DNA from 2 places in the Actinoplanes oblitus genome. Region 1 is predicted to be linked to the other one. Evidence: riboswitches for the same ligand, from Rfam matches in the RefSeq annotation. Region 1 holds a riboswitch; the other holds the start of a gene.
What was found. A riboswitch is a leader RNA that binds a small molecule or an ion and turns the genes downstream of it on or off. The one in region 1 is predicted to bind ZMP and ZTP.

Region 1 (15,137 bases):
GTTCTACGTCCTGATGCTGGCCATCCACCGGCACTACACACGCGTCTCCGAGGAACTGCAGCCCACCGAGGAGCGCCCGGTGCTGCCGTCCCGCAACCACGCGGTGATCCTGGTCAGCAAGGTGCACCTGCCGACGCTGCGGGCGGTCGCCTACGCGCAGGCGACCCGGCCGGACACCATCACGGCGGTGACCGTGAACGTCGACGACAAGGACACCCGCAACATCCAGGCCGAGTGGGAGCGCCGGGAGCTGCCCGTCCCGCTCACCGTGATCGACTCGCCGTACCGGGAGATCACCAAGCCGATCATCGACTTCGTGAAGAGCGTGCGCCGCGCGTCGCCGCGCGACGTGGTCACCGTCTTCGTCCCGGAATACGTGGTCGGCCGCTGGTGGGAGAACCTGCTGCACAACCAGAGCGCGCTGCGGATCAAAGGGCGGCTGCTCTTCGAGCCCGGCGTGATGGTGACCAGCGTGCCGTGGCAGCTGCGCTCCAGCCAGGACCGCGACCTGGACCGGCTGGATCGTGGGCTGAGCCGGGCGCCGGCGCGCGGGCCGCGCTTTCACCCGACCGAGACCAAGGCCGTTTCCGATCAGCCAATCGAGGAGAAGTCGTGACCTCCCCGGCCTCCGCCGCTCCGGTCTCCGGCGTGGTTCCCGCCTCACCTGCGGATGATCTTGTCGAGGGTGACCGGATCGAGCTGACGGTGGGTGCGCCGGCGCACGGCGGGCACTGCGTGGCCAGGTTCGGCGGTCCGCACGGCCGGGTCGTCTTCGTCAGGCACGCGCTGCCCGGTGAGCGGGTCACCGCGGAGATCACCGAGCGGCACCGCGGCTACCTGCGAGCCGACGCGGTGGAGATCCACGAGCCGTCGCCGGACCGGGTCCAGGCTCCCTGCCGGTTCGCCCATCCGGGCGGCTGCGGCGGCTGCGACCTGCAACACGTCTCCGCCGACGCGCAACTGCGGTGGAAGACGGAGGTGGTCCGCGAACAGCTCAGCCGGTTGGCCGGACTGACCCCCGAGGACCAGGACCGGCTTTCGGTACGCGTGCAGCCGCTCACCCCGGGCGAAGCCGGCCTGCTCGGCTGGCGTACCCGGGTCCGCTACGCGATCGACGCGGCCGGCCGCCCCGGCCTGCTCCAGCACCGCTCGCACCAGGTGGTCCCGATCGACCGCTGCCTGATCGCCCACCCGGCGATCCAGGAGCTCGACCTGCTCCGGCACCAGTGGCCGGCCAGCAACGCGGTGCAGGCGGTCGCCGCCACCGGTGGCGACGTCGCGGTCCTCGACCGCCCCGCCGGAACGTCCGGATCGGCCGCCGACGACCCCACCGAGGAGATGGGCGGCGCCGGGCTGGTCCGGCTCTCCGGTCCGGAAAAGATCACCGAGGTCGTGGGCGAGCGCTCCTGGGCGATCGCCCCGGAGAGCTTCTGGCAGGTGCACCCGGCCGCCGCCGCGACACTGACCGAGGCGGTTCTGGCGATGCTGCGTCCCGCCCCGGGCGAGATCGCCTGGGACCTGTACGGCGGAGCCGGCCTCTTCGCCGCCGCCGTCGCCGAGCGCACCGGCGCCCGGACCACCGTGGTCGAGTCGTCACCGCTCGGCGTCGCCGCGGCCCGCGCCGAACTGGCCGGTCTGCCGCAGGTCGAGGTGGTCGCGGCCCGGGTGGAGACGGCCCTGAGCCGCCGCCGGGTCACCGGCCCGGTGGACCTGGTGGTGCTCGACCCGCCGCGGTCCGGCGCCGGCGCCAAGGTGGTCCGCGGCATCGTCGCGGCCGAGCCCCGGGCGGTCGCGTACGTGGCCTGCGACCCGGCGGCGCTGGCGCGGGACGTGAAGACGTTCCGCTCCCTCGGCTGGGAACTGGCGGAGTTGCGGGCGTTCGACTGCTTCCCGATGACGCAGCATGTGGAGTGCGTGGCCCTGCTGCTGCCGGCCTGAACCCGGTTGTCGGTCGGGCCGGCCTGCTTCGGGTGGGTTTGCTCGCCGGCGGGTGTCTCGGGTGTGCTGGTGAGCCGCTGACAGGCTCGCTCGGCTTGTGGGGTTGCCCGGTTGGGGCGCCGAAGGCTTGGTCGGCCTGGGGTGCTTGTGGGGGCGGTCCGGCTTGCGGCGCGTTTGCGGCTTGCCTGGTTCGGGATGGGCTTCAAGGTGCCCGGTCTGCGGCCTGCTTCGTGATCGCCCGGTGTGCGGCCTGCTCGCAGGACTGGGCGGCGTGCGGCCTGCGCTTTGGACTGCGCGGCCTGCGGGTTGCGCGCTGGACTGCTCGGTGTGCGGCCTGCTCGCAGGACTGCGCGGCCTGCTTGTGGGCTTGCCGGGCTCAGGGCTTGTTCGGGGGCTCGCCGGCTTGGGGTCCTCGTGCGGGATCGTCCGGCTTGCCCGCGCTCGCAGGCCCGCGCTCGCCGGCCCACCCTCCCTGGGGGAGGCCCCCGCTGAACAGTGTGGCGGGTGGGGGCGGGGGCGCGCGGGCGGGCTGTGGACAGCGCGGGACTGTGGAAAAGGCCGGTAGTTCGGCGCGGCTCCGGCCGTACCGGAAATCGGCCTGGGAAAGGGCGGCCCGGCGCCGGCAGGATGGTTTTCCTGGAGGGCGCCGGGCGCGGGAGTGTGCGGTGGGTGCTACCTACGCGGCGGGCCTGATCACGGGTTGGCGCGCTCGGCGGCGGCGACCGCGTTGCGGAACAGCATGGCGACGGTGGTGGGGCCGACGCCGCCGACCCGAGGAGTGATGGCGCCGGCCACCGAGGCGCAGGACTCGTCGACGTCGGGGAGGAGGCGGCGGCCCTCGTAGCGGACGCCGGCGCCGATGACGGTGGCGCCCGGCTTGACGTGTTCCGGCTGGATGATGTGCGGGACGCCGACGGCGGCGATCAGGATCTCGGCGCGCTTGGTGTAGCGCGGCCAGTCCTTGACACCGGTGTGCACCACGGTGACGGCGGCGTTCGCGGTCGGGCGTTTCTGGGCGAGCAGCATCGCGAGCGGGCGGCCCAGCGTGGCGCCGCGACCGAGAATGACCACCTCGCGGCCGGCCACCTCGATGCCGTGGTGGGCGAGCAGCGCCTCGATGCCGGCCGGCGTGCAGGGCAGCGGGCCGGGCAGGCCGACAGCGAGCCGGCCCATGTTGAGCGGGTGCATCCCGTCGACGTCCTTGTCCGGGTCGAGGGTCTGCAGGGCGGCGTCGTAGTCCAGGTGGCCCGGGATCGGGTACTGGATCAGGACGCCGTGCACGCTCTTGTCGTCGTTGAACTCGGCGATCACCTTGAGCAGGTCGGCCTGCGTGACGTCGCCGGAGAGGTGCCGGTGCGGGGACTCGAAGCCGAGCTCGCCGGCCTGCTTCTGCTTGATCCGGATGTAGCCCGCGCTGGCGTCGTCGTCGCCGACCAGGATGGTGGCCAGGCTGGGCTGGACGCCGCGCTCCTTGAGCCGGGCGACCCGGTCCCGGACGTCGGCCAGGACGGCCTCGGCGACCGGCGCTCCGGGCAGGAGGCGGGCGCCGGTGGTTTCGGTGGTCATGCTGTCTGCTCCTCGGACGGGGAGCCCAGGCGGACGACTCCCGTGACGAGCTCCCCGATGGTTGGGACCATCCTCGTGCCGCCAGTCGCTGCTTACCCCCAGGATGCCCGATGTGCGGGTCCGGCCGGGCGGCGGGGTGGGCGGGTTTCCGGTGCGGTCGTCAGCCGGTGGGTGCGGGGGAGCGGGGTGGGAAGCGGTTTTCGGTACGCCGGGGGCGTTTTCCACAGCGCCGGGTTGTCCACAGCCGGGGCGGCGGGGCTGGTGGTTTTTCGGGATCGTGGGTTGTGGGTGGTCTGCCCCCGGTTGGGGTGGGGTCCGGCCGGGGCTGGGCCGAGGGTGGGCTCGGCCCGGGTGGTTCCTCGCGAGCGAGCGGGGGCGTCCGGTCAGGGGGTCTCCGACCGGTGCGCGGGCGGCGCGTCGGGGCCGGAGCCGGTGCTGGTGCCGAGGCCGTTGCCGGTGGTGGCACCGGGGCTGGTGCCAGGGCTGGTGGAGGCCATGGCTGCCGCCGGTTCGGTGGAGTGCGGGTCGTCGTCGAAGGTGGACTCGTCGAAGGGGGCGGCTCCGGTGAGGACCAGCTTGGCCTGGTCGCGGTCGATCTCGTGGGTCCAGGTGCCGATCAGGACGGTGGCGACCGCGTTGCCGGCGAAGTTGGTGAGGGCGCGGGCCTCGGACATCAGGCGGTCGATGCCGACGATCATGCCGACGCCGGGCACCAGGTCGGGGCGGTGGCTCTGCAGGCCGCCGGCGAGGGTGGCCAGTCCGGCGCCGGTGACGCCGGCGGCGCCCTTGGAGGCGACGATCATGAAGAGGAGCAGGCCGATCTGCTGGCTGACGGAGAGGGGCCGGTCCATCGCGTCGGCGATGAACAGGGACGCCATGGTCAGGTAGATGGCGGTGCCGTCCAGGTTGAACGAGTAACCGGTGGGCACCACGATGCCGACCACCGGTTTGCTCACCCCCAGGTGGCCCATCTTGGCGATCAGGCGGGGGAGGGCCGACTCGGACGACGAGGTGGACAGGATCAGCAGGAACTCCCGGGCCAGGTAGCGGAAGAGCCGGAAGATCGACACCCCGGCGACCAGCCGGAGCAGCAGCCCGAGCACCACGAAGACGAAGAGCACGCAGGTGGTGTAGAAGCCGAGCATGATGCCGGCCAGGCTCTTCAGCGCGTCGAACCCGGTGGCGCCGACCAGCGCGGCCATCGCGCCGAACGCGCCGATCGGGGCCAGCCACATGATCATCGACAGGATCTTGAAGACGATCCGCTGGAGCAGGCCGAAAGCCCGGATCACCGGCTCGCCGCGCTCGCCCAGCGACTGCACGGCGAAACCGACGAGCAGCGCGACCAGCAGCGTCTGCAGCACCTGGGTGCTGGTCAGCGCGGAGAACAGGGTGTCCGGGATGATGCCCAGGACGAAGTCGACACCGCCCTCGGCCTGCTTGCTGACCTGGGCCGCGCCGGTCTTCGCCAGCTCGTCGCTGAGGTGCAGGCCGGAGCCGGGGTGCAGCAGGTTGCCGACCACCAGGCCGATCGACAGCGCCACGGTCGACATGATCAGGAAGTAGCCGAGGGCCAGCCCGCCGACCCGGCCGACCTGGGCGGCGCGGCGGACCGAGCCGACGCCCAGCACCAGGGTGCAGAAGATCACTGGTGAGATCATCATCTTGATCAGGTCGACGAACCCGGTGCCCAGCGGCTTCAGCTTCACCGCGAAGTCCGGGAACGCGAAGCCCACGGTGATCCCGAGGATCATCGCGAGCAGCACGGCGAGGTAGAGGAAGTGGCTGCGGTCTCGGCGTCGCGGGGACTCGGTATCGACGGACATGCGCCCCTGGTTACCCGATTCTGTGAAGCGAATCACACGACTTCACCGGAAGGGCGGAATGTGCAGGAGCTGTGGAGGAATCCAGGCTGTCCGTTCGCTCCAGGTCGCCTCCGCGCGGTGTCCCGATAGACTTCCGGCCTATGAGCGACTCCCCCTCGACCCCGGCCGGCCTGCTGGCGAGCGTCACCGACCCCGGTGCCCTCAAGCGACTGACCGCGGAGCAGCTGACCCTGCTCGCGGCCGAGATCCGTGACTTCCTGGTGGCCAAGGTGTCGCGGACCGGTGGTCACCTCGGTCCGAACCTCGGTGTGGTCGAGATGACCCTCGCGATGCACCGCGTCTTCGACTCCCCACGCGACAAGATCCTCTTCGACACCGGCCATCAGGCGTACGTGCACAAGATCCTGACCGGCCGGCAGGACGGCTTCGACCTGCTCCGCCAGCGGGGTGGCCTCACCGGCTACCCGAGCCAGGCGGAGAGCGAGCACGACCTGATCGAGAACTCGCACGCCTCCACCGCGCTGTCCTATGCCGACGGCCTGGCCAAGGCGTTCGCGCTGCGCGGCGAGGACCGGCACGTGGTGGCGGTGGTCGGCGACGGCGCGCTCACCGGTGGCATGTGCTGGGAGGCGCTCAACAACATCGCGGCCACGAAGAACAAGCTGGTCATCGTGGTCAACGACAACGGCCGGTCGTACGCGCCGACGATCGGCGGCCTGGCCGACCACCTCTCCACCCTGCGGCTCAACCCGGGCTACGAGAAGGTGCTCGACCTGGTCAAGGACGCGCTCGGGCAGACCCCGGTGGTCGGCAAGCCGGTCTTCGAGGTGCTGCACGCCGTCAAGCGCGGGATCAAGGACGCGATCAGCCCGCAGCCGATGTTCGAGGACCTGGGCCTGAAGTACATCGGCCCGGTGGACGGGCACGACCAGCAGGCGATGGAGTCGGCGCTGCGCCGAGCCAAGGGCTTCAACGCCCCGGTCATCGTGCACGCGGTGACCCGCAAGGGCTACGGCTACCGCCCCGCCGAGCAGGACGAGGCGGACTGCCTGCACGGCCCGGGCAGCGCCTTCGACGTGGAGACCGGCAAGCTGCTGGCCGCGCCGACGCTGAAGTGGACCAAGGTGTTCGCCGAGGAGCTCGTCGCGATCGCCGACGAGCGGCCCGACGTGGTCGGCATCACGGCCGCCATGGCCGAGCCGACCGGCATCGCCGCTCTGGCGAAGAAGTACCCGGAGCGGACCTATGACGTCGGCATCGCCGAGCAGCACGCCGCGACCAGCGCCGCCGGCCTGGCGATGGGTGGCCTGCACCCGGTGGTCGCGGTCTACGCCACGTTCCTGAACCGGGCCTTCGACCAGGTCCTGCTGGACGTGGCGATGCACCGGCTGCCGGTCACCTTCGTGCTGGACCGGGCCGGCATCACCGGGCCGGACGGCCCGAGCCACTACGGCATCTGGGACATGAGCGTCTTCGGCGTGGTCCCCGGCCTGCGGATCGCCGCCCCGCGCGACGCCGCCACCCTGCGCGAGGAGCTGCGTGAGGCGGTCGCTGTCGACGACGGCCCGACCATCGTCCGCTTCCCGACCGGCTCGGTCGCCCCGGACACCCCGGCGCTGCGCCGGGTCGGCCAGGTCGACGTGCTGCGCGAGGACGCCAAGAAGGACATCCTGCTGGTCGCTGTCGGCTCGTTCGCCGGCCTCGGACTGGACGCCGCCGAGCGGCTCGCCGAGCAGGGGTACGGCGTGACGGTCGCCGACCCGCGCTGGGTGCGCCCGGTGCCTGCCGAGCTGACCGGGCTGGCCGCCGCCCACCGCCTGGTGGTGACCCTGGAGGACGGCATCCGGGCCGGCGGGGTGGGTGACGCGGTGGCCGCCGCGCTGCGTGACGCCGGGCTGACCACGCCGCTGCGTGACTTCGGTGTGCCGGCCGGATTCCACCCGCACGGCACCCGGGCCGAGATCCTGGCGTCGCTCGGGCTGACCGCGCAGGACATCGCCCGCGAGGTGACCGAGTGGGTGTCCCGGCTGGACGCCGGTGACGCGGTGCGGGAGCCGGTGCTCTGACCGGAGCGCGCCGGGAACACCGCGGCGGCGGCAGCTGTCGCACCCGGGTGCGCCGACGAGGATTGACGAGCGTCTCCGTTATCCAACCGTTATCTTTGACGGATGGGTGCGGAGACGGTCATCGACCTCGGCCTCGACCGGGGAGTCCCGGAGTCCTACGAGCGACCGCGGCGTTCCACCGTCCCGGCCTGGTTCGCCCCCGTCGCGCTGGTGATCCTGCTGCTGGCCGGCTCGGCGGCCTCGGCCGCCCCGCCGAGACCGCCGTTCACCGAGCTGTTGCGGGTGCCGATGGGTCCGGCCGACCCGTACCTGATCACCGGCGGCGGGCTGCTCGTCCAGTCGTACGGCCTGCTCACCGCGTACGACCTGGGGAGCGGGGCGGCGCGCTGGCGGGCCGGCGAGTCGATCCCGGTGTTCCGGCTGCGCACCTCCGGCGGGCTGGTGCTGATGCGGCCGTGGAGCACCGGGCCCGTCGAGCCGGGCACCACGGCGTTCTCGCTGGCCACCGGCGCCCGGGAATGGCGCAACGGGCGCAGTGTGATCACCTTCGCCGGCAGTGACGCGCTGCTCGCGGTGAACGGGGTGCGCAGCCTCTCCGGCACCGGCCGCCGGGTGCAGGGGATGGTCGACGTGCTCGACCCGGTCACCGGGATGGCCCGCTGGCAGGTCCGGGTGCCGTCCACAGCGGTGGTGACCGGCGTGCCCGGCCCGGCCGACACCGGCGCCCGGATGCTGCTGATCCGCGACGACCGCACCGCCGCCCTGTACGACCTGGCCACCGGTCAGCCGCTGGCCACCCGGGTGCTGCCGGCGGCGACCTACGCGCCGGACAACCCGGTGGTGGCCGGTGACGTGCTGATCCTCCGGCATCCCGGCACCGACGGGATGGAGGTCTCGGCGTTCGACCCGGTCACCCTCCGTCCGCTCTGGACCGAGCCGGCCGACGGCACCCTCGAGGTGCACGCCTGCGGTCCGCTCGCCTGCTTCCTGGGCGCCGAGGGCGTCCGCGCCGTCGACCCGGCCACCGGCGACGACCGGTGGACGCACCGCGGATGGCAGGGTGTCGAGGGGCGCGGCGAGGCCCTGCTGACGTATCCGGACGGCACCGACACGAGCAAGCCGGCCGCCCTGGTCGACCCGGCGACCGGCCGGACCCTCGCCGACGTGACCGGCTGGCGGCCGCTCGCCGGGCTGACCGGCGCCGGCCGGCTGCTGGTCGCCCGGGAGGTGCACGGCGGCGCGCGTACCATGGTCGCGGTCGCCGACCCGGACGTCGGCCGGCTCCGCCCGATCGGCGAGCTGCCCACCGGCGTCACCGGGTGCGAGGCAGCCCCGAGCCGGCTGGTCTGCCGTTCCGTCTCGGGTGACCTGGTGGTGTGGGCGTACGACGAGGCGGCCGGCGGGAGCTGACCGCCGTACCGGAAAGGGTGTGGCCTTGACGCTGATCGAGCTGGACCGCGACGCCCCGCTCGACCCGCTGCCCACCTCGCGCCCGCCGCTCGCCGCCTATCGCCGGACCGGCCTGCTGCTCACCCTGGTTCTGCTCGCCGTGCTGGGCGGCGCGGCCCCGGCCGCCGGGATCGTCTGGCGCTACCTCGGCGCGGTGCCCGCCGCGGCCGTCCCGGACGGGCCGATCGAGCTGGCCGACGGTCGCCTCTACACCGTCGACACCACCGGGACGCTGCCCACGGTGAGCGCCTGGAGCCCGGACCGCCCGCCGGCCCGGCTGTGGACCACCCGGGTGCCGGTCGGCGACGACCCGGGGGTGATCCCGGCCGGCTCGGTGACGATCCGGCCGGCCGGCGAGGTGGTGCTGCTGACCGCCGGGGTGGCCACCACCGCCGTGGACGCGGCCACCGGGCGGATCCGCTGGTCGTCGCCGATCGCGGTGAGCGTGCTGGCGGGCAGCGGCGCCGGCGTCACGGTGGACCGGGTGTTCCGCCCCGGCACCGAGTACGACCAGGAGTCCGGCGACCCGGGACCGCTCTACTTCTCGGCGACCGGCGAGCCGCACACCGAGCCGCCGCTGCGCACCGAGGTCCGCGGGCTGGACCTGGCCGGCGGGCGGACGCTGTGGACCGCCACGCCGGGCGGCTCGGTGACCGTCGACGTGCTGGCCGGCGACGAGCCGGCCGTGCTGATCACCTCGTCCCGGTCGCTCACCCTGGTGGCCGGGGTCAGCGGCGCGGTGCTGCGGGAGACCGCGGTGCCGCAGCTCGGCGGGCACGGCCCGGCCAGTTCGTCGCTGCTCGGCGACGTCGCCCTGGTCAGCTACCGGGAGCCCAGCCGGCAGGTGGCCTTCCAGGCGCGCACCCTGCGGCAGCTCTGGAGCCGCACCACGCGGGACGCCGAGCTGCTCGCCGACCCGGCCGACTGCCAGGGCGTGCTCTGCGACGGCGGGCACGGCGACCTGCGGGTGCTCGACCCGGGCACCGGCCGGGCCCGGTGGCAGGTCCAGGAGGACGTCGACCTCGCCGTCCGCGCCGGGTACGTGCTGGAGACCGACGCGGCCTCCGGCGAGCCGGTGCGGCTGAGCGATCCGCGGACCGGGGCGACCCGGGTCGACCTGAGCGGCTGGACCGGGCAGGTGACCGGGGCCGCCGACCAGCCGCTGCTGCTGCGCCGCACGGAGGGCCGGGGCGGGCAGGCGTTCGCCGCGGTGGTGCCGGGGCACGCCGAGATCCGCCGGCTCGGGGTGGCCGGCACCGGGCTCGGCGACTGCGACTCGGACGGGCGCCTGCTGGCCTGCCGGTCGGCGGCCGGCCTGCGGATCTGGGCCTTCCGCGTCTGATCCGCGCGGGGACCTACCGGTCCGGTCCGGCGGGCGCGCACACTGAGGGTGTCCCACGAGGGGGCGCGGCGTGCGCGATGTCCTGATCGACCTGGGCGATGCGCGGACCGGCGACCGGGTGCCCGACCCGCCGCCGCCGGCCCGTGGCCGGGTCCTGCTCGCGTTGCTCACCGGGGTGCTGACGGTGGTGCTGGGCGGGGCCGCCTCCGCCCGGCCGCAGATGCCGCCGGTGATCGTCCCGGCCGGGCTGGGCTACCTGATGGAGGTGGCCGGCGACCGGCTCTACGTGGTCAGTGCCGGGCTGCCGGTGGGCGCCCCGGTCCGGGAGCAGACGGTCCGGACCTACGCGCTGCCCTCGGCCACGCTGCTGGCCAGCAACACCGTCCGGGTGCACGGTGAGGTCCGGTCGGTGCTGACCGCCGGGGACGACCGGCTGCTGGTGAACTACCAGGACGAGCGGACCGCCACGTTCACCACCGTCGCGCTGCGCGCCGGGGTGCGCGAGCCGCTCTGGGAACGTCCCGCGCAGATCTTCGGCGTCGACCCGGCGGCCGGGCTGGCCCTGGTCCGGGAGGAGAGCGCGACCTTCCGGGACGCCGACTGGCACGGGCTCGACCTGGCGACCGGCCGGCCGCGCTGGACGCTGCACCAGCCGGCCGGGGACGACGTGGCGGTCGGGGACACCGGCGGCGCCTTCCCGGAGCGGTTGTACGCGCTGACGACCGGCGGGCAGCTGGCGACGTACCGGACCCGGACCGGGCAGCGGACCGCGCGGACCCTGGTGCCGCAGCGGCGGGACGGGATGAACACCAGCCTCTGGCCGGCCGGCGAGCTGGTGCTGATCAGCGCCGGGGCGTCCGGCACCACCGGGTACGACGCGGCCGCCGGGCTGGCCCCGATCTGGCACAGCGGGCTCAACCTGAGCTGGTACCGCGGCCCGGCCGCCTGCGGGGACCTGATCTGCGCGTACCTGCCGCAGCGCGGGATCCTGGTGATCGACCCGCGGACCGGCCGGGAGCGCTGGTCCTCGGACCGCTGGGAGTACGCCGCCCGGACCGGCGACTATCTGCTGGTCGGCCGGCCGGACGTGGCCGAACCGGAGCTGCTGGTGGTGCGGGCGGAGACCGGCGACGTGCTGGGCTCGGCGGGGCTGTGGCGGACGGTGGGAGCCGGGGCCTACGTGATCCGCAGCGTGCCGGGCGAGGATCGGGTCTGGTACGGCGTGCTCGATCCCGCCCGCCGCCGGGTCAGCCTGCTCGGCGTGGCCGACCGGGTCACCGGGGACTGCGCGTTCGCGACCGGTGCGCTGGTCTGCCGCCGGATCGACGCCACCGTCGGGGTGTGGCGGCTGAGCTAGCCTGCACCTACCGACGGCTTGACGGAGGAACTGCGGTGCGCGTGTTGGTGGTGGAGGACGAACGGACGATGGCCGACGCGATCGCGCGCGGGCTGCGGCGCCACGGCATGGCGGTGGACGTGGCGTACGACGGCCTGCAGGGCCACGAGATGGCCTACGTGACCCGGTACGACGTGGTGGTGCTGGACCGGGACCTGCCCGGCATGCACGGCGACGAGATCTGCGCGGCGCTCGTCGAGTCCGGCGCGCTGACCCGGGTGCTGATGCTGACCGCCAGCGGCTCGGTGGCCGAGCGGGTCGAGGGTCTGCAGCTCGGCGCCGACGACTACCTGCCCAAGCCGTTCGCCTTCGACGAGCTGGTGGCCCGGGTGCAGGCGCTGGGCCGGCGGGCCACCCCGCCCGCCCCGCCGGTGTTCAGCGTGGGCAACCTGGTGCTCGACCCGGCGCGCCGCGCGGTGACCCGGGGCGGCCTGCCGGTCGACCTGACGAACAAGGAGTTCGGTGTGCTGGAGGTGCTGCTCAAGGCGAGTGGCGCCGTGGTGTCCAGCGAGGAGCTGCTGGAGCGGGTCTGGGACGCGAACACCGACCCGTTCACCACCACGGTGCGGGTGACGGTGATGACCCTGCGGAAGAAGCTCGGCGATCCGCCGCTGATCGACACCGTGGTCGGGGCCGGCTACCGGGTCGTGTCCGGGTGACGATCTATCAGGGGCAGCACCCGGCACTGCTGCGCCGGCTGATGCGGCCCACGCTGCGGCTGCGGCTCACCCTGCTGAACGGGATCCTGCTGGTCGCGGCCGGCGCGGTGCTCGTCGTGCTGGCCTGGCTGCTGGTCGACGAGTCGCTGCACCCGGCCGACGAGCTGCTGGCCGGTTCGACGGTGACGCTGAACGACGGCCGGGTCGAGGAGGCGCGCGGCTGGCAGGCCGAGATGGTCGACCAGGCCTCGGACGAGCTGCTGGTGAAAGGCCTGAGCGCGCTGGTGGCGATCGGCATCATCGGGACCGCCGGGGGATACCTGGTGACCCGGCGGGCGCTGCGCCCGCTGCACACCGTCACCCAGACCGCCCAGCGGCTCGGCGAGGAGACCCTGGACCAGCGGATCCGGTACGCCGGGGCGGACGACGAGGTGGCCGAACTGGCCCGCACGTTCGACGCGATGCTGGACCGGCTGGCCGGTGCGTTCGAGTCGCAGAAGCGGTTCGTCGCGAACGCCTCGCACGAGCTGCGCACCCCGCTCGCGGTGATGCGCACCGAGATCGACGTGACGCTCAGCGACCCGGACGCCGACGTCGCCGAGTACCGCCGGATGGCCCGGGTGGTCCGGGACGCCTCGACCCGGGCGAACGGGCTGGTCGACGCGCTGCTGGTGCTGGCCCGCTCGGAGGCGCAGTCCGGCCGGCGGCTGGTCCGCAAGGTGCCCGCCGACCTGGCCACCAGCGTCTACAACGCGCTGTCGGCGGTGAAGACCGAGGCCGAGCGGATGAAGCTGGAGGTGACCACCGACCTGGGCGCGGCGCCGGTGGTCGGCGACCCGAGCCTGCTGGACCGGCTGGCCGGCAACCTGATCGAGAACGCGATCCGGTACAACCACCTGCTCGGGCGGCTCTGGCTGCGCACCGCGTCGGTGGACGGGCAGGCCCGGCTGATCGTCGGCAACACCGGCCACGAGGTCGAGCAGTCCGAGGTGCCGGGCCTGTTCGAGCCGTTCCGCAGGGGTGGCTGGGAACGCACCGGGTCGCGCGGCTCCGGCCTCGGGCTCTCCATCGTGCGGGCGGTCTGCGACGCGCACGGCGGCACGGTCTCGGCGATCGCGCTGGCCGACGGCGGCCTGGAGGTCACCGTCTCGCTGCCGGCCGCCGACACCACACCGGTGGTGGCGGCGACCGCCAGCGTGCCCCGGATCGGGCGTTAGCCCACCTGCTCGATCTGGGCGCGGAGCTTGGGCAGCTCGGCTTTCGCCTTGGTGACCGAGGTGTAGTACCACACCAGCATGCCGACGCTGCCCTTGTCGCTCCAGATGCAGACGGCGAGGTCGACGCCGGAGGTCTTGCCGCTGCCGCACTTGGCCGCGCCGCCGTAGGAGCCGGTGTCCACCGCGACGATGTCGTCCACCGAGATGCCGGTCAGGCTCATGCTGGTGATGTTCTTGCTGAGCTCCAGCTCCGGGTTGGGGATCGGGGCGGCCACGCCGATCGCCATCACCATGTTCTTCTTGGCCGGGGTGCCGTAGAACGCGCCGAACGAGGTGGTGGCCCCCGGGTAACCGGTGAGCAGGCCGTCCTCCATCGTCTTGGTGATGTCGGCGAACTCGGCGGTGGTCAGTTTCGGCCGGCCACCGAGGGTTTTCGGCTCGACCACGGTGATGTCCGCGGCCGGTGCGGTGTCCCGGCCGGTGGTCGCCGACACCCCGGGTTTCGGTGACCGGGCGTCGGTGTCCTCCTTGTCGGCCAGCACGGCGATCGCCACGATGCCGCCGACGCAGAGCACCAGCACGATCGCGATGGAGAGCAGCACGATCGGCAGGACCCGGGACTTCTTCGGCGCCGGCGGCGGGAAGCCGGGCGGGCCGTATCCGGGCTGGCCGAACTGGGGCTGAGCGTAGCCGGGCGGTGAGTAGCCGGGCTGGGCGTAACCCGGCGTGAAGGGCTGGGTGGGTGGCTGCTCCGGGGCCGGGCCGTAACCGGGCGGCGGCGCGCCGTAGGCGGGCGGCACCGAGCCCGGAACGTCCGGGTTCGGCACGCCGGGGAAGGGCTGGCCGGAGTAAGGGTCCTGCGACATCGACGGGCTCCACGATCAGTTGTAGTGCGGCGCAGCTTATCCGTGCGGTCTGACAAGAAGACGCCCCCGCCCGGCATCCGGGCGGGGGCGTCGGTGGAACCGATGTCAGGCGCGGCGCACGTTCGCCAGGCCGGACGGCAGGAACCGCTTGCCGGTGACCTGCTCCGCGATGCCGCTGCGGTCCAGGTACGGCGTGATCCCGCCCAGGTGGAACGGGTACCCGGCGCCGAGGATCATGCACAGGTCGATGTCCTGCGCCTCGGCGACCACACCCTCGTCGAGCATGATCCGGATCTCCTCGGCCAGCGCGGCGAGGGCCCGGGCCCGCACCTCGTCACCGGTGAGCACGGTGTCGCCGACCTCGAGGACCTTCACGACCTCGGTGTTGATCTCGTCGTCGACCAGCAGCGGCAGGCCGGCCTCGACGATGCGCTTGAGGTTCGGGCTGTCCACGTACCGGTCCGGGAAGGCGCGGTGCAGGGTCTCGCCCACGTGGTACGCGACCGCCGGGCCGACCAGCTGGAGCAGCGCGATCGGCCGCATCGGCAGGCCCATCGGGTCGAACGCCTCGTTCACCACGTCCAGCGGGGTGCCGGCGTCGACGGCCTTGAAGACCTCGCTGGTGAACCGGGTCAGCACCCGGTTGACCACGAACGCGGGGGCGTCCTTGACCAGCACCGAGGACTTCTTCAGCTCCTTGCCGACGGCGAACGCGGTGGCCAGCGTCGCGTCGTCGGTCTTCTCGCCCTTGATGATCTCCAGCAGCGGGAGGACGGCGACCGGGTTGAAGAAGTGGAAGCCGACGACCCGCT
Region 2 (15,137 bases), 2.7 Mb from region 1:
CGGCCACCTCGGCGAGGCGCTGACCACCGACACCCGGGGTGTCCACGCGATCCCCCGGGAGCGCCTGGTTCACCTGGTGCGCGGGCTGACGGAGCGGTTCCAGCGGGTCGACGTGTTCCTGGACCACCGGGACGGCGAACCGTGCGGACCGCGATGCCGGGATGCCGCCGGCGACGACTGCGTCTGCTCCTGCCTGGGCCGCAACCACGGCGGCGGCGAGTTCTGGCGCCGTTGCCCGGATGTCGCGGCACCCGCCCTCGTCGGTGACTCCGGCGTGCGGCGCCGGCACCTGATCAGCACCGCCACCGGGCGGATCTGGCTCGACGTGCCGTTCGAGGACAAGGACGAGGCGAAGCGGAACGGCGCCCGGTGGGACGCCACCGCCAAACGCTGGTACGCCCCGGGCGCGGCCGCCGGCGGGCTGGCCCGATGGGCCGCGAAGCCCCCGGTTTCCGAGCTGCTGCCGCACGAGGACCGCGGTCTGGGCAGCGGCCTGTTCGTCGATCTGGTGCCGTCCAGCTGCTGGTTCACCAACGTACGGTCCTGCGTGGCGCCGGCCGACTGGGAACGGCTGCGCCGCATGATCGTCACTCGGGCCGGTGGCAGATGCGAGGTGTGCCACGCCGGGCCGGACCCGTCGGCCAAGGTGTGGCTGGAGGCGCACGAACGGTGGACCTTCGACGCCGCCAGCCGGGTGCAGCGCCTCGGCCGGCTGATCTGCCTGTGCACGCCCTGCCACACCGTCACCCACTTCGGCCTGGCCGGCCTGCGCGGCCGCGACCGGGAGGCGTTCAGCCACCTCGTCGCGGTCACCGGGATGACCGAGGCGCAGGCCCGCGAGCACGTCGAGGACGCCTTCCGGCAGTGGCGGGAACGCTCGCGGATCACCTGGTCGCTGGACCTGTCCATGCTCACCGACGCCGGGATCACCCTCGCCCCGCCGCCGGAACCCGGGCAGCGGGCCGCCATCGCCGACGACACCCTGACCGGGCATTAGGGACCGGGCGGCACGGTGCCGCCCGGCCGCGGGTCACCGCCGAGGCTGTCGCGCCAGGGTGGCGAGGTCGGTGCGGCTGCCGCGGAAGACGTCGGCGTCGTGGGCCAGCCCCGGGGTGCAGTCCGGGATGTCGTACTGCCAGAACGTCCAGTTCCGGCCCCAGCCGGGCACGCTCGGCGGGCTCGCCGCGCAGCTGCTGATGTCGAGCGGGTAGTGGCCGAACGCCGCACTGCGGTTGGTGCACCGGTTCCACCAGTTCACGTTCGTGTAGATCATCGGGACGACGCCGAGCCGGGACTCGACCCGTTCCAGGAACGTCCGGATCCACGCGGTCATGGTGCCGGCCGAGAGGCGGTAGCAGGCGGGAAGCCGGAGCCGCCGGTACGGCCATTCCATGTCGAGGAACGGCGGCAGGGTACGCCCGTCGCGGACATCCTCCATGGTGTCGACGAAGTGGTCCGCCTGCCCTGTCGCGTTGCCCAGGTCGGGCCGGCCGAACGCGTACGCGCCGGCGTACATCCCGGCGGACTTGGCGGCGGAGACGTCGGAGCGGTAGTACCGGTTGGTGTAGCCGGCTCCCTCGGTCGCCTTGACATAGGCGAAGGCGTTGCTCCGGCCGAGCGACCGCCAGTCGAGCATGCGGCCCTGCGGATGATCATGGCTGGACACGTCGATGCCGGTGACCGGATAGCCGGCGGGCGGGGTGGCGGCCGGCGGGACGAGCGACGAGGCCGGGGCACGGTAGCCACCGGCGCCGGCGTAACCACCGTCGCCGGGCACCTCCGGCGGCGGGCCCGCGTGGGCCGCGCTTCCGCCCGGAACGGCGAGAACCACTGTGGCCGCGGCGGTGACCATGCGTAATGCGCAGTTTTTCACGGTGATCTTCCTACCGAGGAGATGGCGCCGCGCGGGCCGGTTCGGGAAGCCGTGACCCTCAGGAGGCGGAACTGCCACGCGTCGAGCGCGAGGTGACGCCCGGTTCGCGGCGGCGGCGACGAGGGATGTGACGCAAAAGCGAACGCTCGTTCTTGACAGGGTCGAGCCAGGCTCCGACACTAAAACGAATAGTCGTTCGCTTAAGGAGCCGAGATGCCCACCACCGACACCGTGCACTCGCCGTGGCCGAGGGTGGCCGGCGCCGTCGCCCTGCTCACCGTGATCATCAGTGTGCTGCTCACCGCCTTCGCCTGGCCCTCGGTCCACTCGTCGGTGCACGACGTGCCGATCGCGGTCGCCGGGCCGGCCGCCGCGGCCCAGCAGGTCACCGCCGCCCTCGACCAGCGCCTGCCGGGCGGCTTCGAGGTCACCCGGGTCGACGGCACCGCCGCCGCCGAGCGGCTGATCCGGGATCGTGAGGTGTACGGCGCGATCGACCTCAGCGCCGGGCAGCCGCAGGTCGTCACGGCGTCCGCGGGCAGCCCCACGATCGCGCAGACGCTCCAGTCGATCGCCGCCGGGCTGAGCCAGGCGCAGAGCGGCGCGGTCCCGGCGGTCACCACCCGCGACCTGGTCGCGCTGCCCGCCGACGACCCGCGCGGCGCCGGCCTGTCCGCCGGCGCGCTGCCGCTGGTGATGGGCGGCCTGCTCGCCGCGGTGCTGCTCACCAACCTGCTCAAGGGCGCCGTCCGGCGGATCACCGGGGCGCTGGCCTTCGCGGTCACCGGTGGCCTGGCGATGGCCGCGATCCTGCAGTTCTGGTTCGGCTCGCTGGACGGATCGTTCCTGGTCAACGCCGGGGTGATCGGGCTGACCGTCGGGGCGACGTCGATGACCCTGCTCGGGCTGGAGTCGCTGCTCGGCTACCCCGGGTTCGGCCTGGGCGCCGCGCTGATGATGCTGGTCGGCAACCCGTTCTCCGGGGCCACCTCGGCGCCCGAGATGCTGCCCGGCTGGGGTGGCGCGCTCGGCCAGCTGCTGCCGCCCGGCGCCGGTGGGCAGCTGCTGCGCTCGACAGCCTTCTTCGACGGGAACGGTGCCACCCACCCCGTCGTCGTGCTGGGCGCCTGGCTCGTCGCCGGGACGCTGCTCTGCCTGGCGGGCGCGGTGCGGGCGGATCGGCGTACCCGAAGCGCCGCGGCCGTGAACGAGGCGGCCCGGGAGCCGGTCGCGGCCTGAACCACCCTGTTGACGGCCCGAACCTGTCGCCGGAGTCGTGAGTCATGCGCATCGATGGTCGCCGGATCCGGCTGATCGCCGTGATCCTGTTGCTGGCGGTGTTCGCCGCCGAGTTGATCCTGGCCGGGCCGTCGCTGGCCGCGGCGTTCCGCGAGCTGCGCGCGCCGCGGCCCGGCTGGGTGGCGCTCGCGCTGCTGACCGAGATCGCCGCGATGCACGCCTACGCCCGGATGCAGCGGCGGGTGCTGCGATCGGCCGGGGTACGGGCGCCGCTGTACCGGCACGCGGCGCTCGCCTACGCGGCGCACTCGCTCAACGAGACGCTGCCCGGCGGGCCGGCGTTCTCCACCAGGTTCAACTACCAGCAGATGCGCCGGTTCGGGGCCAGCCCCGCGGTCGCCTCGTGGGCGATCGCGCTGTCCGGGATCCTCTCCGCGACGGCGCTGGCCGCCGTCACCGCGGGCGCCGCGCTCGCCGGGCAGGGCCGGCCGTCCTGGTCCGGCCTGGCCGGGCTGGGGGCGCTGGTCGTGCTGCTCACCCTCGGGGTCCGGCAGGTCGCCCGGCGCCCGGAGCGGGTCGAGGCGACGGCCGGCGCGGTGCTGGCCCGGCTCAACCGGCTCCGGCGCCGGGACGCCGCCGCCGGGCTGGGCCGGATCACCGGCTTCCTGCGCCAGCTGGGGGCGGCCCGGCTCACGCCCGGCAACGCGGCCGCCGCCGGGACCTACGCGGTGCTGAACTGGCTGCTCGACGCGGTCTGCCTGTGGCTGTGCTGGCAGGCGGTCGGCGGCGGCGGGATCAGCGGCACCCGGCTGCTGCTGGCCTTCTGCGCCGGGTACGCGGCCGGGACGATCACCATCGTGCCGGGCGGACTCGGGATCATCGACAGCGCGCTGATCCTCGGCCTGCTCGCCGGTGGTGCCGGCACCAGCACGGCCATCGCCACGGTGGTCCTCTACCGGATCATCAGCTTCGGGTTCATCGTCGGCGCGGGCTGGGTGGCCTGGTCGGTGATGCGCCGGGACACCCGGTCAGTGCCGGAACAGCCGGATCCCGGTCCGGGTCAGGGCGATGCCCCGCTGGCGGCACTCGTCGGCGACGTCCGCTGAGCGCAGCGAACCACCCGGCTCGGCGAGGTGCCGGACACCGTGCCGGGCCGCTTCCTCGACGTTGTCGGGGAACGGCAGCGCGCCGTCGGAGACGAAGGTGACCCGGTCCAGGGCGCGCAGCCACTCGGCCCGCTCGCCGTCGGTCAGCGCCTCGACGGCCCGCAGCTGTCCGGATATCGCGTCCTGGACCCGGGTGGCCGTGCCGGCCCGCTGGGCGGCGGGGTGCCGGCGCAGCCACCAGGTGTCGGCCTTGGCGCCGGCGAGCCGGGTGCAGTCCACCCGGGACTGCTGGCCGGCCCCGATCCCCAGGGTCATCCCGTCCCGGACGTAGGCGACCGAGTTGGACTGCGTGTAGCGGACGGCGGCGAGCCCGAGGACCAGATCGTCGGGGAAGCCGGTCAGTGGCGCCTCGTCGCGCGGCTGGGTGATCCGCAGGCCGTACACCTCCCGGACCTCGGTGGCCGGCGGCCGGAACCCGGGATCGGCCTCGACCACCAGGAACCCGCCGTTCTTCTTCGCCGCCAGGGTGGCCACCACGCCGGGCTCGAAGCCGGGCGCGACGATGCCGTCCGCGACGACCCGGCGTAGCAGGTCGGCGAGCTCGGCGTCGACCGGCTCGGAGACCGCGACGAAGTCACCGTAGGAACTCTTCGGGTCGGCGTCCCGGGCGCGGACATAGGCGCTGGTCAGCGGTCCGGTGGCGGCCGGGTCGAGCCGGTAGGTGCCGGCCATCACGGCATCGAGCGGGCCGGCGGTGGCGGCGCCGGCGGGGGAGACGTGCTTGACCGAGGCGGCGACCGGACGGCCCAGCGCGGCCGCCGCCTCCCGGACCAGCTGCCAGCCGGCGGCGGCGTCGAGGACATTGAGGTAGGACGGCTGCCCGTGCCGGAACCGGAACGGCTGGTGCTCCGGATCGACAGCGACGAGAGTGGCGGGTCGCTGGTGCGGGTTCATGCCGTAGCGAAGCTGCACGTGGCCTCCGATCGCAGGTGAACTGCTGCCGGAGGCGCCCAGGCGGTCGGCGCCACACTGTCCAGGTCGGCCGGTCCCCGGTGGTGCTCCACCCTCGCCAGTATCGGCCGTTTCGCAGCATAGCGGGTGGCTCAGGACTGGGTGCCGAGGCGGGGCCACCGGCGTTCCACGGCGGCCAGCATGTGCCGGCAGACACGCAGCGACGCCGCCAGGATTCGTCGCCTTGCCATCGCACTCCCCAGGGATAGCAACCGCTCCACGCGTACGAAAAATATTGTGGGTGGCCTTATTGCGAAATGTCCGTTACATCAGGTCTCCTGATGGCGAACAAGCGTGCGCTCCGCCGCCACCGAGCCCGTGCCTCGCCGGTTATGCCGGTGTGGACCCGCCCTACCTCTTCGACCAGTACGACCCCGCGACAGGTGCCGGTGTCGACGTCGGACTGGACGTGGACAGTTCGCTGCTGACCCTCGCCGTGCACGGCACCTGGGAGCGGCGCCTGTGCCGGGACACGCACACCGCGGTCCGCAAGTGTCTGAGCGAGCACCCGGCCACCCTGCTGATCGACCTGCAGGAGCTGGCCGACCCGTTCGCGGCCAGCATCCCGACCTGGCTGACCGCCCGCCGCCTGGGCGTGCCGATGGCCCCGCCGGTCGAGGTGATGGTGTGCGTGCCGGACGACAATCCGCTGTCCGTCCGGCTGCACCGGATGGGCGCCGAACGCATCCTGCCGATCTACCCGACCATGGCCCGGGCCCGCGCCGCGGCCGCCGAGCAGGTGCCGCTGACCGGCCGGCTGGAGATGCGGCTGGGCCCGGACGGCGGTGCCGCGGCGGCCGCCCGCGGCGTGGTCACCAACGCGTGTATCGCCTGGCGACTGCCCGAGTTGCAGGACCGGGCCCGGCTGGTCGTCTCCGAGCTGGTGCTCAACGCCATCGAGCACGCCGGCACCTCGATCACGGTGATCATCTCCCGGCGCGGCGACGGCCTGCACCTGGCGGTGGGCGACGGCGACCCGCGCCTGCCCCGGCTGTCCGGCGGCTTCCCGGCACTGCCGCCGGACGACGCGGCACCGCAGCGCGGCTCGGGCCTGCACGTGGTGCACGCGGCCGCCACCCTGTGGGGTGCCATGCCGACCCACGACGGCAAGGTGGTCTGGGCGACGATCCGGCCCTGGAACCGCCGATGAGCCCCTCCGCGAGCGGCGCGGCCGACAGCGACCCGGTCACTCCGGTGATCGCGCTGACCGCGGGCGGCAACGAGCTGACCATCCGGCTCGGCGGCGAACTCGACGGCACCACCGCCCCGGCGCTCGCCGCGCAGCTCGGCAGCGTGATCAGCGTCGGACCGGTCCAGCGGGTGGTGGTGGACCTGAGCGACGTGGAGTTCTGCGACGCGGCGACGGTCCGGGTCTTCGTGGTGCTGGCCGCGGCGCTGGACGGTCGCGGTGCCGCCCTGCGCCTGCACGGCGCGCGCCCGCACATCGAGTGGCTGCTGCGCCAGCTCGGGGCCGCCGACCTGCTCAGCGATCGGTAGTGAGCAGCGACCAGACGATCTTGCCAGTGGGCACGGAAAGGTAGCCCCAGTGAGTGCTGGCAGCCTCGACCACGCGCAGGCCCCAGCCCGGCTCCAGGTGTTCGGCGGCCGGACCGGTCATCCGGCGCGGCCGCGCCGAGCTGCGGTCCTGCACGGCGATCCGCAGGTAGCGCCCGGTGTACGCGGCCGTCACGTCGAAGTCGGCGCCGGTGTGCTGTACCGCGTTCGAGGCCAGCTCCGAGACGATCAGCCGGGCCGCGTCCCGCACGTGCGGCAGGTCCCAGCGCAGGCAGGCGTCGCCGATCAGGCCCCGCGCGGTGCGCACGCTGTCCGGGTACGGCGCCAGGCGCTCGCGTACCCAGCGGGGGACGTGAGCGCGTACCGCGGCGAGCGCCAGCGACCGGTCCTCGTAGAGGGCGACGAAGTTCCGGTAGGTGCCGATCACCCGGGACACCTCGGGGCGGGCCGCGTACAGCAGCAGCGGCACGCCCCAGTCCTGTTCGGCCTTGAAGGTCGCGGTGGCGAAGACGCTGAAGCAGGCCTTGTCCACCTGATCCAGCGCGGACATGTCCACCACGATCGCCGCGGGGCACTCGGCGGCCAGCTTACTGAGTGTGTTGTGCACCCCCGGAGCGGTGCTCTGGTTGAGGACCCCCTGGAATCGAACCGTCACCACGCCGGTTTCCAGGCAACGTTCCACCATCGTCTGCATGGTTCCCGAGAACTCCCCGCGCTTGTCGGGCTATACATGCAACTTTCACCATCCGGCCGGTCGCGGACTACGCAGAAAACGAAGGTCGGCCACCGGGCCTACCGCGCCCGCGAAACCGGCACGCGGCCCGGATTGCCGGGCGGGAGGGGACCGGTGCACGCTGGATTCGTGATCGTCACAACGCCACCACAGCGGGTCGACGTGCACACGCAGGACCGGGACGACGCGGTCGCCGCGGTCAACCGGATCGTCGCGCACGAGGCCCGGATCGATGCGCTGGCCGGGCACGACCTGAGCCTGACGTTCCATTCGGTCAGCTACGGCGATCTGTCGGCGTTACGGCTGCGGATGTCCGGGGTGCACTACACGGCGACCGCGGCCACCATGCCGGCGGTCTTCGCCGGCATCTACACCGATGGCCTGGCCGCCATCCGGACGTCGCAGGGGGAGCAGTCGCTGGGTCCGCAGGACGGGTTGCTCTATCCGGAGGGGCTACCGTCCACCGCCGACTTCCGCGACACCGGTCAGCAGTTCCTCGTCGTGCCTCGATCGGTGGCGGCGGAGCTGACCGGCATCACCGACCTGCGGTTCCGGTTCGGCGGCCCGGTGTCGGAGGCCAAGCGCCGGTTCTGGGTGCGGACCGTCGGCTACCTGTCCGAGCAGCTGACCATCCCGGATCTGGTCCACCCGCCCCTGGTGGTCGAGCAGTTCCTGCGCCAGGCGGTGGCCGCGATGCTGATCGTCTTCCCGAACACCACGATGACCGAGGCGTACCCGCCCGGCCCGGGCCGGGCGGAACCGTCGGTGGTCCGCCGCGCGATGGAGTTCATGGAAACGCACGCGGATCAGCCGCTGAGCGTCACCCGGATCGCGGCGGCGGCCGGTGTCGGCCCGCGCGGCCTGCAGGAGGCGTTCCGCCGGCACCGGAGCAGCACCCCGATGGCCCAGCTGCGCCGGATCCGTCTCGACCGGGCCCACCGCGAACTGCTGGCCCACGACGGGACTGTCGAGCGGATCGCCCGCCGGTGGGGGTTCGCCGATCCCGGCCGGTTCGCCGGGTACTACCGGGAGGCGTACGGCCGGACGCCCGCCCAGACGCTGCGATCCGGGACGGCGCCATGATCGACGTCTTCCAGACCGCCGACCTCGACGAGGCGCGCGACATGCTGGACCACGCCTACTCCCGGGTGCGGCTCAGCGCCGCCGGCGACGAGCACCGGATGCGCCTGGCCCGGCTCGCCGTCGGCCCGATCCAGCTGCACCACCTCGGTTTCCGGATGCGGTTCACCGCCGACTTCGCGGCGGGCGGTGTGATCGCGATCGGCCGGCACATCGCCGGCAAGCTGTCCCGCCGGGTCAGCACCGACCTCGTCGACAGCGGCCCGGGCGACCTCCTGCTGGCCGCGCAGCCGGAGCACGCCCTGCGGATCCAGCTCGAGGACTACGAAGGCGAGCACGCCCGGTTTCCACCGGAGCTGTTCGCCCAGGTCGCCGCGACAGCGCCCAGCCGGACGCCGCAACCGGTGCGCTTCCTCGGCTATCGCCCGCTCTCCGCCCGGGCCGCCACCACCTGGAACAAGACGTTCGACTACGTGCTGGAGGCGGTCGTCGGCCTGGACCACGACGCCGCGCCGCTGCTGATCGGGTCCGCCGCCCGGATGCTCGCCGCCGTCACCCTGTCCACCTTCCCGAACACGGCCCTGCAGGACCCGACCGTCCAGGACCGGCACGACGCGCACCCCGCGACGCTGCGCCGGGCGTGCGATTTCATCGAGGCGAACGCGGATCGCGACATCGCCCCGATGGACATCGCCGTCGCGGCCCGGGTGACGCTGCGCTCGGTGCAGCTGGCGTTCCGCAGGTACCTGAACACGACGCCGACCGCGTACCTGCGGCAGGTCCGGCTGCAGCGGGCGCACCGGGAGCTGGTGGACAGCGACCCGGGCGCCACCACGGTGTCGGCGGTCGCCATGCGGTGGGGGTTCGCCAGCCACAGCACGTTCGCCGCCCGGTACCGCTCGGTGTACGGCGTCCCGCCCTCGAGGACACTGCACTGGCGCTGAGCCGCCGGCTGACATGATCACCGGCATGACGCTCTCCTACGCCGCCCTGGGCAGTTCGTTCGCGTCCGGCCCGGGGATCGCCCCGGTGGTCGACGTGGCGGCGATGCGCTCCGGCGCGAACTACCCGCACCGGCTGGCGCGGCTGCTCGGCGCGGACCTGACCGACCTGACCGTCTCCGGCGCCACCACCGCGACCATCCTCGCCGAGCAGCTTCCCGGCCTGCCCGAGTCGGCGGACCTGGTGACGGTCACCGCCGGCGGCAACGACCTGCGCTACATGGGCTCGATGCTGCACACCGCCTGGCACCGGCTCCGGCCGCGCGGGATCGCCGCGAAGATGCTGGCCGCCGAGTTCCCGGACGGCCTGGTCGAGCCCACCGCGGCGGACGTGGCGCGCGCCGTGGCCGGGCTCGCCGAGATCGTCGACCGGGTGCGGGAGCGGGCGCCGCGGGCACGGGTGCTGCTCGTGGACTACCTGACCGTCGTCGGCGAGCAGACCGTGCCCGCGCCCGGGGTGCCGTTCGAACCGGACGAGATCGAGCGGTTCCGCGGCATCCAGACCACGCTGGAGGAGGTGTTCGTGACCGCGGCGGCGACCTCCGGCGCGGACCTCGTCGCGGTGTCCGGGATCAGCCGGGACCACGGGCTGGGCGCCGCCGACCCATGGATCTCCCCGTTCACGACGGACCCGGCGACGACCCACGGGTCCCTGCATCCGAACGCGCGGGGGATGGCCGCGGTTGCGAACGAGATCGCGAAGGACGGTTCCACCACAGCGCCAGCGTGACCCCGGTGACCACCAGCAGCGTCCCGGCCAGCAAGAACCAGACGGTCGTCTCGGTGCGCTGCTCGTGCAGGCCGATCTCGCGCGGCAGCCCGGTCAGCACGTCGTGCAGCCGCCCGGCGTCCTCCGCCCGGAAGTAGCGGCCGCCGGTGGCCGCCGCCACCTGGGTGAGCGCCTTCTCGTCGATCTCCATGAACGGCCCGGGCGCCGACGCCGCACCGGGATCCGGTCCGCCGCTGAACGAACCACCGTTCACCTGGCCGGCCGTGCAGACCATCGGCCCGGGCGCGGTGGTGCCGAACCCGATGGTGAACACCCGGATGTGCCGGGCGGCGGCCTCCTGCGCGGCGAGGACCGGATCGACGCCGGTCGTGTTGGAGCCGTCGGTGAGCACCACGATGGTGTCCGGCTCGAACTCCGCCGGGACGACCGCCGAGATCAGCTCGACGCCGGTCTGCGCGACGTGCGGGTTGTACTCGGCGATCGCGTCGATCGAGGTGAGGATCGCCTGCCCGATCGCGGTGCCGAGCGCCGTCTTCAGGTCACCGACCGCATCGATCAGCTGATCCTTGTCGGTGGTCGGCGCGACCAGCACCGCTGCCGTACCGGAGAAGGCGATCAGCCCGATCCGGGTACCGCCGTCGCTGCGCTGGATGAACTCGCGGGCCGCCTCCCCGGCGGCGGCCAGCCGGTTCGGTTTCACGTCGGTCGAGCACATCGACCCGGAGACGTCCACGGCCAGCAGGATCGAGGTGTCGGCCCGCGGCACCGCGACGGTGGCCTGCGGCCGCGCCACGCTCACCGCCAGGGTGAGCAGGCCGGCCAGGAAGAGGGCCACCGGCACCCGCCGCCGCCACGCCGTGCGGCCGGGGACCGCGGCCCTGATCAGCGCCAGGCTGGAGACGGTCAGCGCGGTCCGCTTGCGCCGCCTGTCGAACCACCACCGGGCCGCGAGCAGCACCGGAACCACCAGGAGGGCGACCAGGGCCCAGGGCCAGGTGAGCGACATCAGGGGCTCCTTCCGGCCTGGGCGGCGAGCCGTGGTCCCGATGGCCCCGCTGGCATCTGTCCCCATGTTCCCTGCCGGAACCGTGACCAAAACGTTGCCATTCAGTTACTGGCCACTCCGACAAACCAGCCAGTTGCCGCTTCCGGTTCGCTTTCCTCCCGATCGCCAACCCCTTTCGCGGTACGCCCGCCCCCTCCCGCCCGTGATCGACCCGTCCGCCGAGCCCCGCCCGTGGCTCGGCGCCATGCGCCCTCGTCACCGGACCCGCCACGCGCGGCGAGACCCGCTGGCGCACGAAGGCCCCGGCCGCGGCCGGGGCCTTCGTCGAGCGCGGATCAGCGCGCCTCGTCCTGGTACTGCTTGGCGACGCGGACCAGCTCCACCAGCCCGCCCGCGTACTCCTGCGACTCGGCGTGCGCCTCGTCGAACGGCGGCTGGAAGCCCACCCCTTCCCACTCCTGGGTGGCCTCGTTCCACCGGTCGTTGCCCACCTCGAAGTCCCAGGCGTCGATCCCCAGCTCGTAGTACAGCTGGTCGGCCGAGTTACCGGCGGCCGAGTAGAGCACGTCCGCCACCGGCCCGGTGTACGCCGGCCAGGTCACCGTCCCCCGCTCGGCGGCGATCGCCCCGACGATCCGGCGGGCGCTGTCCAGGAAGAACTTGGACTCGTCGATCGACGGCCGGGGCAGCGTGACCCGCCCGTCGGCCTTGTACGACCCGGGCGGCCACATGAAGTACCCGCCGTACGAGTGCACGTTCATCGCGAACCTGACGTTCGGATGCGCCGACGCCAGCGCGATCACGTTGTTGCTCTCCGCCTCGGACAGTTCCCCGGTGCCGGAGTAGACGGCGGACAGGCAGTTCGGGCTGCCACCGACGTACCCGTCGAAGTAGGAGCCGACCGTGTAGTTCCGGTTGACGTCGACACCCCACTGGTCGCGGTAGCGTGGGTCCCGGTTCGTACCGGTGCAGTGATTGACCATGTTCTTGCGCTGGAAGTTGAAGTCGTTGAACGAGTAGTTCGCCCCGTCCGGGTTCACCGTCGGGATGATGAACACGTCCACGTTGTCGACCAGTTCACGGGTGGCCGGGTCGGTCGCGTAGTTGGCCAGCAGCCGCTCCGCGAACTCCAGGGTGACCAGCGGCGTCGCCCATTCCCGGGCGTGCTCCTGCGAGTACGCCAGCACCCCGATCTTCGATCCGTCGCGCACCTTGCCGATCCGCAGCGCCTGCACGGTCCACGGCCGCTTGGACACCTCGGTGCCCTTGAGCCCGTCGTCCAGCCGCACCGGCGCGACCACCGGCATCGGCAGCCCGGCCGACCCGGCCTCCACCGTCGCCCGGAACCTCCGCGGGTACTTCGCGGTGATGAGGTTCGCCACGTCGTCGGTGGTGCTGATCGTCTTGCCGGCGTTGTCGGTGGCCAGCCTGATGGTCAGGACCCGATCGGCGTACGACGCGGACAGCGGCCGGTTCTTCGCCCCGGGGTCGACGGTGCGCACCTGCACCCCGTTGAACCCCTGGTCGCCGAACTTGACCGACTCGACCACCACCGCCGCGGCGTTCGGGTCACCCAGGTAGGTGACAGCGGTGCGCCGGTAACCCTGCGTTTTGTTCGGCAGGTTGAGCACGTCGACCAGCCTCGGGTACTGCCGGGCGAGCCGCTTGATCCGCGCGGCGATGTCGGTCGGCGTCATGTAGGCCGACACGAAGTCCTTCTGGTACCCGGCCGGCGCGGGCGGCGGGGTGGCACCGGGCCAGACCGCCGGGGTGACCGCGCGCGACTTCCCGCCGAGGCTGGAGGTGGCGGTGACCTGCACCGGCTTGGCCGGCAGCGGCTGCGGCAGCGCGTAGTGGTACTGGTATTCCCCGGAGTCCTCGAACCGGACCAGCGGATAGCTGCCGGTGGTCCCGTCGGCGGTCCGCCAGGTGACGGTGATCTCGACGTCCGGGTTGTCGGTCGCGGTGGTGGCGACCTCCGTCTGCAGGAAGGTGCGGCCCCCGGTGGTCCACCAGTACGCCTGCAGGAAGGTGAGCGTGTCGGCCGCGGCGGCCAGGCGCTTGGCGGCCGGTCGGCGGGCCGCCGCGTCGGCCTCGGTCTGGATCAGCTGGACCGGCACCGCCCCGCTGCGGCTCAGCGTGGCCAGCTGCGCGTCGTCGACCACCAGGTCGGCCAGGACCGTGCCGGCGTCGGTCCGGGGCCGGGCGGCCAGGTCGGCGCCGGAGGCGACCAGCCGGTCGAGCGCGGCCCGGTCGGGCAGCCGGAAGCGGATCAGCGCCTGCTCGCCGGGGCTCAGGGAGATGGCTGGCGCGGGTGCGGCGGCGGGTTCCGCGCTGGCCGGGGTTTCGGCGAACGAGAACCCCAGAATGAGCGCGGCGGCGGTGGCCGCTAAACGGACTCGGGGTGACATCTAGCCTCCTGGGCATCGAAGGACGTGAGATTCACCCCACCCCGCCGATCGATGACTGTCAACATCGGGCCGCCGTCGGGTCCGGGCAGTCGGCCGGCTTGCGGCTAATTCCCAGAAATTTCCCGTACGGTCGGAGCGCGCCGGTCGAGGCGGAAAGTCGAGCGGCGGTCCGCTACTGTGCCTCGCGGACGTGCCGATAAACGGTGGAGGAGCCACCGGATGCACCGAGGAGAGACGGACGTGACCACCGAGCATCCCCGCATGGGAGAACTCGGCGCGGGGGACCGGCAAGTCGCCCGGATGCAGCCGGCCGGCGGCCCGTTCGGCACGTTGGGTTTCGCCCACCACCCGGAGCCCGAGGTGCTGCACGGGGCGATGGCCGAGCTGAACAAGTTCCTGATGGTGTACAAATTCGGACTCGCCGAGATCGAGACGAAGATCAAGATCCTGGCCGAGGAGCTCGCGCACCGCGGCCGCGGCAACCCGATCGAGCACGTCACGCCCCGCCTCAAGTCACTCGGCAGCATCACCGCGAAAGCCCGCCGGCTGAACTGTCCGCTCACCGTCGACGACCTGCGCACCCGGATCCGCGACATCGCCGGCATCCGGATCGTCTGCGGCTTCGTCCCGGACGTCTACACGGTCGCCCGGATGCTCACCCGCCAGCCCGACGTGCACCTGGTCGAGACCAAGGACTACATCGCCCGGCCGAAGACCAACGGTTATCGCAGCCTGCACCTGATCGTCGAGATCCCGGTCTTCCTCTCCGACCAGGTGGTGGCCGTCCCCGTCGAGGTCCAGCTGCGCACGGTGGCCATGGACTTCTGGGCCAGCCTGGAACACAAGATCTACTACAAGCACGACGCCGACGTCCCGGCCGCCCTGCGCGCCGAACTGGCCGCCGCCGCCGAGGACGCCGCCCGCCTCGACGAGCGCATGCAGCGCCTGCACCACGAGATCCATGGGTGAGTTGGGCTGAGCTGGCTGGCTGGCTGAGCTGGCTGGCTCCGCTTCGCTCCGCGCGCGAAACGCCTGGTAACCGGTGAGGAGGCGACTGATTCTCCGCCACCCGCACACCCCGCGGGTGTCGAAGAATCAGTCGCCTCCTCACCGGCGGCGTTTCGCGGGTTGGCTGGCTGGTTGCGCCGGTCCCGCCCAGCCGGAGCAGCTGTCCACAAACATGGTGTCGCCACCCACCGGCGTGGCCACCCACCGGCGTCGGCACCCACCGGCGTTGCCATCCGTCGGCGTCGCCACCCACCGGCGTCGGCACCCACCGGCGTTGCCATCCGTCGGCGTTGCCAGCCACCGGTGTTGCCAGCCAGCGGCGTTGCCACCCAGCGGCGTGGCCATCCGTCGGCGTTGCCATCCGTCGGTGTGAGCGGCGTTGGTGTCGTGCTCGTTGGCGGTGTCGCCTGTCTTGGCGTTGCTG

Region 2: another riboswitch for ZMP and ZTP. It lies ahead of Actob_RS25490 (hypothetical protein); the one in region 1 lies ahead of Actob_RS36935 (bifunctional 5,10-methylenetetrahydrofolate dehydrogenase/5,10-methenyltetrahydrofolate cyclohydrolase).

What each region holds. Positions count from the first base shown of each region.
Region 1 is NZ_CP126980.1:8,316,317-8,331,453, reverse strand. Features, by position in the region: gene Actob_RS36945 (APC family permease) at 1-616, shown strand, start outside; gene Actob_RS36940 (class I SAM-dependent RNA methyltransferase) at 613-1,938, shown strand; gene Actob_RS36935 (bifunctional 5,10-methylenetetrahydrofolate dehydrogenase/5,10-methenyltetrahydrofolate cyclohydrolase) at 2,632-3,504, opposite strand; ZMP/ZTP riboswitch at 3,521-3,603, opposite strand; gene Actob_RS36930 (cation:dicarboxylate symporter family transporter) at 3,888-5,330, opposite strand; gene dxs (1-deoxy-D-xylulose-5-phosphate synthase) at 5,471-7,396, shown strand; gene Actob_RS36920 (outer membrane protein assembly factor BamB family protein) at 7,499-8,806, shown strand; gene Actob_RS36915 (outer membrane protein assembly factor BamB family protein) at 8,832-10,187, shown strand; gene Actob_RS36910 (outer membrane protein assembly factor BamB family protein) at 10,258-11,544, shown strand; gene Actob_RS36905 (response regulator transcription factor) at 11,580-12,242, shown strand; gene Actob_RS36900 (sensor histidine kinase) at 12,284-13,459, shown strand; gene Actob_RS36895 (hypothetical protein) at 13,456-14,325, opposite strand; gene Actob_RS36890 (3-hydroxyacyl-CoA dehydrogenase NAD-binding domain-containing protein) at 14,431-15,137, opposite strand, start outside.
Region 2 is NZ_CP126980.1:5,631,981-5,647,117, reverse strand. Features, by position in the region: gene Actob_RS25510 (DUF5710 domain-containing protein) at 1-997, shown strand, start outside; gene Actob_RS25505 (glycoside hydrolase family 25 protein) at 1,031-1,852, opposite strand; gene Actob_RS25500 (hypothetical protein) at 2,087-3,112, shown strand; gene Actob_RS25495 (lysylphosphatidylglycerol synthase transmembrane domain-containing protein) at 3,157-4,218, shown strand; gene Actob_RS25490 (hypothetical protein) at 4,141-5,190, opposite strand; ZMP/ZTP riboswitch at 5,220-5,305, opposite strand; gene Actob_RS25485 (ATP-binding protein) at 5,570-6,379, shown strand; gene Actob_RS25480 (STAS domain-containing protein) at 6,376-6,726, shown strand; gene Actob_RS25475 (ATP-binding protein) at 6,713-7,429, opposite strand; gene Actob_RS25470 (AraC family transcriptional regulator) at 7,607-8,560, shown strand; gene Actob_RS25465 (helix-turn-helix transcriptional regulator) at 8,557-9,501, shown strand; gene Actob_RS25460 (SGNH/GDSL hydrolase family protein) at 9,527-10,288, shown strand; gene Actob_RS25455 (VWA domain-containing protein) at 10,179-11,294, opposite strand; gene Actob_RS25450 (M14 family zinc carboxypeptidase) at 11,630-13,705, opposite strand; gene Actob_RS25445 (GTP pyrophosphokinase) at 13,946-14,674, shown strand.